Linked DNA regions of Pontibacter akesuensis. The protein of the gene in region 1 interacts with the protein of each later gene in a pairwise test. Links are inferred from orthologs where the notes say so. Each region holds a gene or a part of one and is shown in the gene's direction. Other genes may lie near its edges.

The links.
Region 2: the proteins of mtgA (region 1) and A0W33_RS02195 interact in binary tests that used the Escherichia coli proteins (3 or more experiments, as listed by UniProt). The link is inferred for Pontibacter akesuensis from one-to-one orthologs.

The regions. Positions count from the first base shown.
Region 1 is NZ_CP014766.1:4,275,831-4,281,569, forward strand. What follows is about bases 1,195-4,160. They hold mtgA (monofunctional biosynthetic peptidoglycan transglycosylase), read left to right. Parts: upstream 1,195-2,291; coding sequence 2,292-3,029; downstream 3,030-4,160. Other genes in these bases: A0W33_RS18090 (metallophosphoesterase), read right to left, coding at 1,195-1,410; A0W33_RS18095 (LON peptidase substrate-binding domain-containing protein), read right to left, coding at 1,441-2,076; A0W33_RS18105 (YybH family protein), read left to right, coding at 3,016-3,474; A0W33_RS18110 (GreA/GreB family elongation factor), read right to left, coding at 3,484-4,005; A0W33_RS18115 (GNAT family N-acetyltransferase), read right to left, coding at 4,002-4,160. Also shown: A0W33_RS18085 (diacylglycerol/lipid kinase family protein), read left to right, coding at 1-152; more of A0W33_RS18090, read right to left, coding at 217-1,194; more of A0W33_RS18115, read right to left, coding at 4,161-4,610; A0W33_RS18120 (App1 family protein), read right to left, coding at 4,697-5,739. UniProt on the Escherichia coli protein: Peptidoglycan polymerase that catalyzes glycan chain elongation from lipid-linked precursors. May play a role in peptidoglycan assembly during cell division in collaboration with other cell division proteins.
Region 2 is NZ_CP014766.1:541,570-545,375, reverse strand. What follows is about bases 1-2,995. They hold A0W33_RS02195 (penicillin-binding protein), read left to right. Parts: upstream 1-445; coding sequence 446-2,545; downstream 2,546-2,995. Other genes in these bases: A0W33_RS02190 (UDP-N-acetylmuramoyl-L-alanyl-D-glutamate--2,6-diaminopimelate ligase), read left to right, coding at 2,545-2,995; A0W33_RS02200 (FtsL-like putative cell division protein), read left to right, coding at 25-456. In the rest of the region: more of A0W33_RS02190, read left to right, coding at 2,996-3,806. UniProt on the Escherichia coli protein: Essential cell division protein that catalyzes cross-linking of the peptidoglycan cell wall at the division septum. Required for localization of FtsN.

The DNA.
Region 1 (5,739 bases):
TAACATGCACGCGCGCTACCATATACAACCTGGAGCACGAGGTGCTTCATATTGATGGGGAGCCCGTACCGACGGAGGATGTAATAAAAGTGCAGATTTTGCCAAAAAGCCTGAAGGTTATACTTCCGAAGGAATTACCAGAAAAGCTTTAAGAATAATTTTTAAAATCTCTGTCCAATTTACAGCAACAACTATTTCATTCGTGGTTTTGCAGTTTTAAGCATGCATAGGCAGCAGTTTTCTGAAGGCTACCTGCCCTAGGGAAGTATCCTCTGCAACCGTACGGCACTCCAGCCATGCTTGCCCGTTTGCATAGAAGTTGACCACAAAAAAGCCTAGTGCTTCCAGGGTAAAAGTGGCTTTCCCTCCCTTCTTTACGAATGCGGTTTTGCTGCCTGATCCGCTCACAATGTAGTGGTTGTTCTGCACCTCAAAGTGCTGCAGGTTGTGGTCGTGCCCAGCTACGTAAATGAGGTTGTTGTACCGGTGAAAAATGCGCAGCAGGCGTTTGCGCATCTGCTTATACTTGCGGTGCGACATGTCCTCATATGCTCCGAAAAAGCGCCTGTAAAATGGGTAGACAGAGCCAAAGAGGGGCAGCGGAATGTATATTCGCTTGTGCATGGCCGTGAGCGGGAAGATGTGCTGCTTCACAGTGAACTTACCCCCATGCAAGGCGTTGCTGTAAAGCGGGTGATGCGCTGCGATAAGGACCTGCTGGTGCGTATTTCGTTTCAGAAGTCTGTTCAGTTCCACAAAAAACTCCTCAATATGCGTGTAAGGGCAGTCTTGTTTGTGCCCCAAAGGCTTCTCCCCACGCTGCACGAACCACTGCGTGTTTATCACCACCAGCAGCACGCCATCTGCCAGTTGAATCTCGCTCGGGCCGGGGCAGCCATTTGGTGGGAGGTATACTTCGGGCTCCTGTATTTTCTCCCGCACGTAAAGTTCCTGCCGCAGCATCTGTTCATAACCGCCTGTGCGGCCCTTGAGCCAATCGTGATTGCCGCTGAGCAGGATGCCTTTGCCGGGGTATGCTGCTATACTTTTAATGATGGTGTTGAGCCGAGCCTCGGCGGTAGGCCGGTGGCGGTGTCCCTCTTCGGGTAAACCAATAGGGTAAATGTTATCCCCCAGGAAAACCATGGTACCTTTATCCTGCGCCTCCTGCTGCCATTGGCTCACTAAGTTTATAACTGGGTCAGAGCCGTCAGTAGCCAGAGCACCTACGTCTCCTATCAGCGCCACCGAATGAACCAGTTCTTCTTCAGGCGGGGGAGCAAGCCGCTGCCATCCCACGTCTGATAGGCGGTAAAATGGTTTACGCCTGTATTTGCGCTCCTGCCAATAGGTGAACACAAAAAAGGCGAACAGCAACGTCGGAATAATAACAAGGAAGTACACCAGCATATAGTAGGAACAGCTGTTCGGGGATAAGTTCTAAAAGTTAGGAGGAGTCAGGTTTTTGAAGTGCCCGTTCAGCCGCACACGGTCCTTGAGCTTTTCTGTTTCCCTTACCACCGGCAATACCTGCTGTAGGTGCAGCAAAATAACCTCCTGCCGTTCCTTCTCGCTTCGTAGCTGCAGCAGGGCGTACTCCTGAGCTACATTCAGGCCCAGGTGGTGCGCCACATCGTAACTCTTGAAATCCTCGGGCAAGTCCGCTGAAAATTTGGTGAGGCCAAGGGCCGTATACAATTGCTGCAGCAGCTCCTTTATTTTCATTTTTGTGATGATATCTTCTTCAGCATTGTTCTCCACCAACTCTACCTCTCCACCGGCATAAAGCCTGCCGGGTGCCATGCGGTCGAACCGGAGCAGTTTAAAGATGCCAAGGCCTTTGGTGCGAATATCCATCTCCCCGTTATCATGCTTCTTGTCTATGCTTAGCAGAGCTATCTCGGTGCCGTATAGGCCCACGCCGTTATTGATGTAAGTCGGAATGCCGAAGGTGGTGCCGTTTTCAGCGCATTCCAGCACCAGTTGTTTGTACCGGGGCTCAAATATATGCAGGTTCAGTTTTTCCCCCGGAAACACAACAACACTCAGAGGGAACAAGGGTAGGTATTTGCTCATAGTAATCAGGTATACAGGCGGAAGACAAGGAAAAGTGACAGCCCCCGAAGCTAAATATAAAATATAATTTAAAGATTTACCTTCAATGCTGTGCCGCGGTGCCTTGTTATAAAGTATGCGTACGGGGCTGGGCGCCTAGGGGTGCAATTGCCTGGCAAGAGTAGGAAAATATGCCAAACTCCTTACCTTTGCCACCCTAAGAAGAAGACGGAATAATGGCAAAAAAGAGGTTTGGGCTTCGGGTGGTGTGGCTGCTGGCTATAAAGCTGATGCTAAGCCTATTCCTGATAAGTGTGGTGTGGGTGTTGCTATACCGATGGGTGGCGCCGCCGGCTACCCTGCACATGCTGCAGCGCCGTGCAGAGGCGGCAGCGGCTGGCAAAGAGGAGCCTGAAATAAAGTATAAATTCGTTCGTCTGGAGGACATGTCGGAGCAGTTGCCGTTAGCCGTTGTCGCCTCCGAAGACCAACGGTTCCTGCAACACAGCGGCTTCGATATTGATGCCATCGTAGATGCCTTCAAGCGTAACCGAAAGGGTGGAAATATTCGCGGGGGCAGTACCATCAGCCAGCAGGTGGCCAAAAATGTTTTCCTGTGGCATGGGCGCAGTTATTTTAGAAAAGCGGTAGAGGCTTATTTCACACTGCTGATAGAGGTGCTGTGGGGCAAAGAACGCATCATTGAAGTATACCTGAACATAGCCGAGATGGGCGATGGTGTTTTTGGTGTGGAGGCTGCCTCACAGCGTTACTTCGGCAAACCTGCCAGTGAACTGGGACGGCAGCAGTCAGCCTTGCTGGCGGCCGTATTACCCAACCCGATTAAGTATTCCGCTGCGCGCCCTTCCGGATACGTGCGCACCCGCCGGGGCCGCATTGCCCGTGCCATGCGTCGCCTGGGCGGAACAACTTATATCAAGGAAATCTTACCAGAGAAAGATGAAGAGAAATAAGCTATACTTTCTGCTTGGCCTGGGGCTTGCCTGCGCCACATCCTGCTCTCCAAAGCAGGGGTCACGGGCTTCGGCTAACGCACGACAGGAAGTGCACCAGGTACTCGAGGAGCAGGCACAATGCTGGAGCCGCGGTGATCTGGAGTGCTACATGCAGGGCTATTGGAAATCCGACTCGCTGCTGTTTATTGGCTCCCGCGGGCTTACGTACGGCTGGCAACCCACACTCAACAATTACAAGCGCGGCTACCCTAATACGGCAGCCATGGGCAAGCTGAGTTTTGACCTGAAGGAAACAAGGGCGCTGTCGCCGGAGACGATGCTGGTAGTAGGAAAATGGCACCTGCAGCGCGATGCAGCACAAGGTGACCTGGAAGGGCATTTCTCAGTTATCTTCAAGCGTTTTTCCGAAGGGTGGAAGATCATTGCCGACCATTCCAGCTAAGCCTTTCAGCTACCGCTTATAGGTGACAGAAGCGACCTTCACCGTTTCGGCTACCTTTCCCATCTGAAGCAAAACCGTCTGACCGACTTTTGCACCTATCACCGCGCGGGCAAGCGGGGCAACGAAGGCAATTTTATTTTCCATAATTGAGGCCTCGTCCACGCCTACAATTGTTAAAAGGCGCTTCATGTTTTTCTTGCCTCCGCTAATTGTCTGCAACTCCACCGTGGCTCCAAAGCGAACCTCATCGGAAGGCTGGGTCTGAGGATCAATTACGCGGGCACTTGCCAGCCGCTGCGTCAGCGCACTTAGCTGTGCATTAAGAATGGTTAATTGCCGGGTGCGGTTCGCCTCATCCTCATGGTTTGCCTCTGTCTGCGCCCGTTCTGCCTCTAATAATGCCAGTTCCTCTTTTAGCTGCGTCAGTCCCTGGGGCGTTATATAGTTGGTGGCGCCGGGCGGCAGGGCAGGGCGCTGCGGAATAATGGGCGGCTCGCCTGCGTTGTCTTCTTTTACAAATGCTCTGCTCATACCTGATGTAACGGGGACATTCCTGTGGGGTTCCTGCCTGTGGCTTTGCCGGAGCGGCTCATAGGCCGGGGTTCCCATTCTTCCGCAAGTATGCCATACTCAAAGTTATCGGACCAACCGCTTTTTAATGGCAGTACTTTACGCTTCCGGCCTTCTCTGCTCATACCCACTTTTTCCATTACACGTACAGAACCTGTGTTTGCCACGGCACAGCCGGCCTCTATGCGGTGCAGCTTTAATTCTTCGAATCCGAAGGCAAGTACAGCATCCAACGCCTCTGTGGCGAATCCTTTGCCCCAGTGCGCCACATCTAGTTTATACCATACTTCCGCACGCTTATACTTCTCCCTGCCAACCTTCAGGGCAATCAAACCAATAAACTTTTTTTCATGCGTAATGCTGAAAGTATACTCCGGTTGCCTGTCTTTCTGGGAGGCATTAATCCACTCCTGCAGAATTTGCTTTGTGTGCTCCAAACTTTCCGGAATACCCAGCGTGTTATAGGCATCTGTTTCAGGGAGCGAATGCAGGGCATGAATGGATTCCAGATCAGCCGGTGCAACTAATTTTATTGTGAGTCTTGTGCTTTTGAGCAGGAGCGGCATAAAGTTGAATTAAAGTTATTAGTCAGGAACAGGTCCTATAAGTATGGAAGGAACGGAAACTGACACGAAGTTTACTTTACTAAACTCTATTTATCTCCCAGCCGGTCTATTTCTGCTTCCTGGGCCACCTCTGTCACCTTTTCCTGGAATATGTAACCACAACTGGCGGCATGTGCTGCGGCAGCGGCCGTATCTTTCACCAGCACCATTTCTACTTCGCCCTCCTTTTTGAGCTCATCTGAGATGGTGGTTACGGCTCTTGATTTTTCTTCTATGTTCACATCACGAATGTAAATGGCCATGATACGCCCGGGATGGTTCTTGACCACTTCCCGGTATATTTCCGGATCGGCCTGGCCACTGTCGCCAATAAGTATGAAGTTTAACTGTGGATAGGTGATGAGCACGTTCTCTATTTCCTTGTACTTGTGGCTCATGTGGTCCGACTGCAAGAACTTCTTTTCGTCAATCCCAAAGTCGCGCAGCAGGAGCGGCCCCTGCGGAATGTCATTCAGTTCCAGGAACTGGTACAGCAGGTCGTAGGTGTTCCAGGGGCTGCTGCTTACGTAAAAGAAGGGGTTGTTGCGCTTGCCGTTGCGACCTAGTTGCAGGGCGCGGTAAAACTCTGCCACCCCGTGAAACGGAATGCGGCTGTGCGCATTGTTCAGTAGCACGTTACGGCCGGTCTGCAGCAGGCTGGTGGCACCTGTTCGCACAATGGTGTCGTCTATGTCGGAGATTACCCCATACTCGGCATCGGGTGGCGGCACCAGCACATGTGCCGTTTCGGTTATGTCTGTTTTAAAATTAGGTACGGGAGCCTCCATGAGTTCCAGTTCCAAGGGATGCCAGATATCGTCTAACTGAAGGGGATTGTCAGGCTGCAGGTTCACCACAAAGTATCCTTCTGCATCGGTGGTGATCAGGTGTTCGTGCCCCTGCAGCGTAACCTTCAGTCGTGCATTCGGAATCTCGTCACTCTCAAACCGGCGGAACATGTTCAGCAGGTTTTCCCAGGTGGTGTCGTTTTCCTCTGATTTGGAGATGTTTTTATCCACCAGTACCCTGCCCTTTACATACAGGCGCGTGGGTGTGCCATAACTGCGGTAGGTAACTATCTGCAGCGGCC
Region 2 (3,806 bases), 3.7 Mb from region 1 along the record:
ATTACTAGCTAAAGGAAATTGAGTATGGCTTCAAATGTATTGGTGAAGAAATCAGACTCGCCCCGATTTAATGCGGAGCGGGTGAAGCCAGAGGTGGTACAGGAGCCGCAGAAAAAGAAAAGAGGGTTCAGTCTTTTCGCACTGCTGGACAAGTATACAAATGTCGATGCCTTGTTTGAGGAAGGTGTGCCGCTGCGTTTTATGCCGCGCATCCTCTTTCTGACGGGCATTACGCTTTTCTACATCGGCAACACGCACTTCGCCGAGAAAACCATTCGCAAGATCGATAAAGTAAAAGTGGAGGTGGAAGACCTGCGGGCCGACTATTCTACGCTCAAGTCTGATTATATGGAGGCTAGTAAACAGTCGGAGGTGGCGCGCAACGTGGCGCCGCTTGGCCTGGAAGAAAGCTCAACACCACCTTACCAAGTGATTGTGTCTCCAGATGAATATTAAGAAATCCATAGTTGTCCGCGTTCGTTTGGCATTCCTGTTGGTATGCCTTTTTGCGTGTGCCATCGTGTATAAAGTTATCGCGATTCAGTACCTGGATGGCGAAAAGTGGAAGAGCATCTCCAAAGAGCGCCGCATTTTCTACAAGCCGGTGCACGCCACGCGCGGCAATATCTTTTCCGACAACGGTAGCATTCTGGCTACCTCCCTGCCTTTTTACCGTGTCGCATTTGATCCCACTGTGGCAAAGGCAGAAGTGTTTAACAACGGCGTTGACTCGCTGGCTATGTTGCTTGCGCAATTCTACGGCGACAGGTCAGAGGACTATTACCGCCGCAAGATTAAGAACGCCCGCCATGCCGGCAGAAGGTACATCAGGCTAAACAGCCGCCAGATCAACTACCAGGACAAGAAACTGATGGCCAAGTGGCCCGTGTTCCGCGACGGAAAGAACAAAGGCGGTGTAATTTTCGAGAAAGTAGAGAAGCGCTTCAAGCCGTTCGGCCTGCTGGCCGACCGTACGATCGGCTTTATCAACGAAGATAAAAATGGTGCTGGTTTGGAGTTTAGCTTTAACGGTGATTTAACAGGCGCAGACGGTGAGGCCTTGTTTGAGCGCATTGCGGGCGGCAGCAAACCGATCTACGACGGCACCGAGGTGAAACCGCAGCACGGCTATGACATCAAAACCACCCTGGACATCAACCTGCAGGACGTGGCAGAGAATGCCCTTTATAAGGCGCTGGAGAGAACGAATGCCGAGTATGGTTGCGTGATATTGATGGAGGTCAAAACAGGCGAGATCAAAGCGATCGCAAACCTGGGCAAGACCACCGGCGGCTATATTGAGGACTATAACTACGCGGTAGGAAACCAGGGACGTACCGAGCCCGGCTCCACGTTCAAACTCGCCTCGATGATGGCTTTGTTTGAGCACGCACCTGAGGTAAAGCTAACGGATACAATTGATACCGGCGATGGCCGCTACCGCATCAAGAATACAGTGATGACGGATGCCAAGATAAACGGCTATGGCAAATTGACGGTGCAGCAGGTGTTTGAGAAGTCATCTAATGTGGGTGTTGCCAAACTGATGGAGGCCCATTTCAGCAATGATCAGCAAGCATATATAGATTACCTGAATAAGTTTGGCCTGAACAGCACCCTCGGCTTCCAGATGGAAGGGGAGGCGCGGCCTTACATGAAGGACCCGCGCGACAAGAACTGGTATGGCACCACGCTAACGTCCATGTCCATTGGCTACGAGCTAAAGCTGTCTCCCCTGCAAACGCTGGCTTTTTACAATGCGGTGGCAAACAACGGAGTGAAGATCCAGCCTATAATTGTAAAGGAAATCCGAAAGGCTGATGAAGTACTCCATTCCTACTCCACCCGTGTGCTGGACGACCAGATATGCTCGGAGGCAACGCTGAAAAAGCTGCGCATGATGCTGGAGGGTGTAGTGGCGAACGGTACGGCAAAGAACGTGCTTAGCGCCGACTATAAGATTGCCGGTAAAACAGGCACAGCCCGAAAGGTGAAAAATGGCCGCTACGTGAAGGAGTACTCCACTTCGTTTGCTGGTTACTTTCCAGCTGATAACCCGAAATATTCCTGCATTGTGATCATCGACAGTCCGCGTGGCGTGAACGTGTATGGTGGTGATGTGGCAGCACCGGTGTTTAAGGAACTGGCTGATAAAGCCTACGCACGCGACCTGGCCATGCACAAGCCCATGCACGAGCGCGTGGTGCCGAACAGGGAAAGTATACCGCAGGTGGAGGCAGGCAGCTTCGACGACCTCAGAACAATTTGCAACACCATTGGGGTAAGCACCAGAAACGGAAACCTGGATGACGAGTGGGTGAAAGTGGTGCCGCTGCGTCGCTCCCTGGGCTTTGAAGCTACACCAGTGATGAAGAACACCGTGCCTGATGTACAGGGTATGACGCTTCGCGATGCGCTGTACATCCTGGGTAACCAACACCTGAAGGTGAAAGTGTCTGGTGCCGGCAAACGCGTGAAAGAGCAGTCGCTGGAACCTGGCACTGAGATAAACGAGGAAAAAACGATAACGATTACACTGAGCTAATGCAGCAGCTACAGGATATACTTAAAGGGGTACAGGTACTCAGCAGCCAGGGAATCCTGGAGGTGCAGGTGCAGTCCATTACGTTTGATTCGAGGAAGGTAGGCGAGGGAGTACTTTTTGTGGCGATGCGCGGCGTGCAGGCAGACGGCCATGAGTTTATTCCAAAAGCCGAAGAAGCAAAGGCCGTAGCGATCGTATGTGAAGAGCTTCCGGCGCAACTGCAGCCGGGCATTACCTATGTGCAGGTAAAGAATTCAGGAGAGGCGCTTGGCCAGATGGCTTCGGCTTTCTACGGGCACCCGTCCAAGAAGCTTCAGTTAGTGGGCGTAACCGGCACAAATGGCAAAACTACTTCTGTTACGCTCCTGCACAAGCTGTTTCGTGAGTTGGGCTACCATGTAGGCCTGCTTTCCACGGTGCAGAACCAGATTGACGAGGAAATTATTCCTTCCACACACACCACACCGGATGCTGTGCGACTGAATGAGCTGCTGGCGCAGATGGTGAAAGCAGGTTGCACGCATTGCTTTATGGAGGTGAGCTCGCATGCGATGGTGCAGCAGCGGGTGGCAGGTCTAACGTTTGCCGGCGGGGTGTTTACTAATATCACACACGACCACCTGGATTACCACGGCAGTTTTGATGAGTATATCAAAGCGAAGAAGTCATTCTTTGACATGCTTCCGAAAAGCGCTTTTGCCCTAATTAATGCGGACGACAAGCGCGGACCGGTAATGGTGCAGAACACGAAAGCAGCTGTGCATTACTATGCCTTGCGCAAGGTGGTGGACTTTAAGGCGCGAATCATCGACAACACCATTCAGGGCTTGCACCTGGAGGTGGACGGACAGGAGATTTGGTGTAAACTGATCGGTGCCTTTAACGCTTACAACCTGCTGGGCGCCTATGGCGTGGCCGTTTTGCTGGGCGAAGACAAGATTGAAGCGCTAACGGTGCTTTCCAGCCTCGATTCAGCTGCAGGCCGCTTTGATTACCTAGTTTCGGATGCGCTTATAACGGGTATCGTGGATTATGCGCACACGCCTGATGCGCTGGAGAATGTGCTGAATACGATCCAGCAAATCCGTAACCCGAACCAGAAAGTGATTACGCTGGTGGGCTGTGGTGGCAACCGCGACGCAGCCAAGCGTCCATTGATGGCAGATATTGCCTGCCGCCTAAGCGATAAAGTTATACTTACCTCCGATAATCCGCGCTTCGAAGAGCCGCAGGCGATCTTAGAGGATATGCAGAAAGGCGT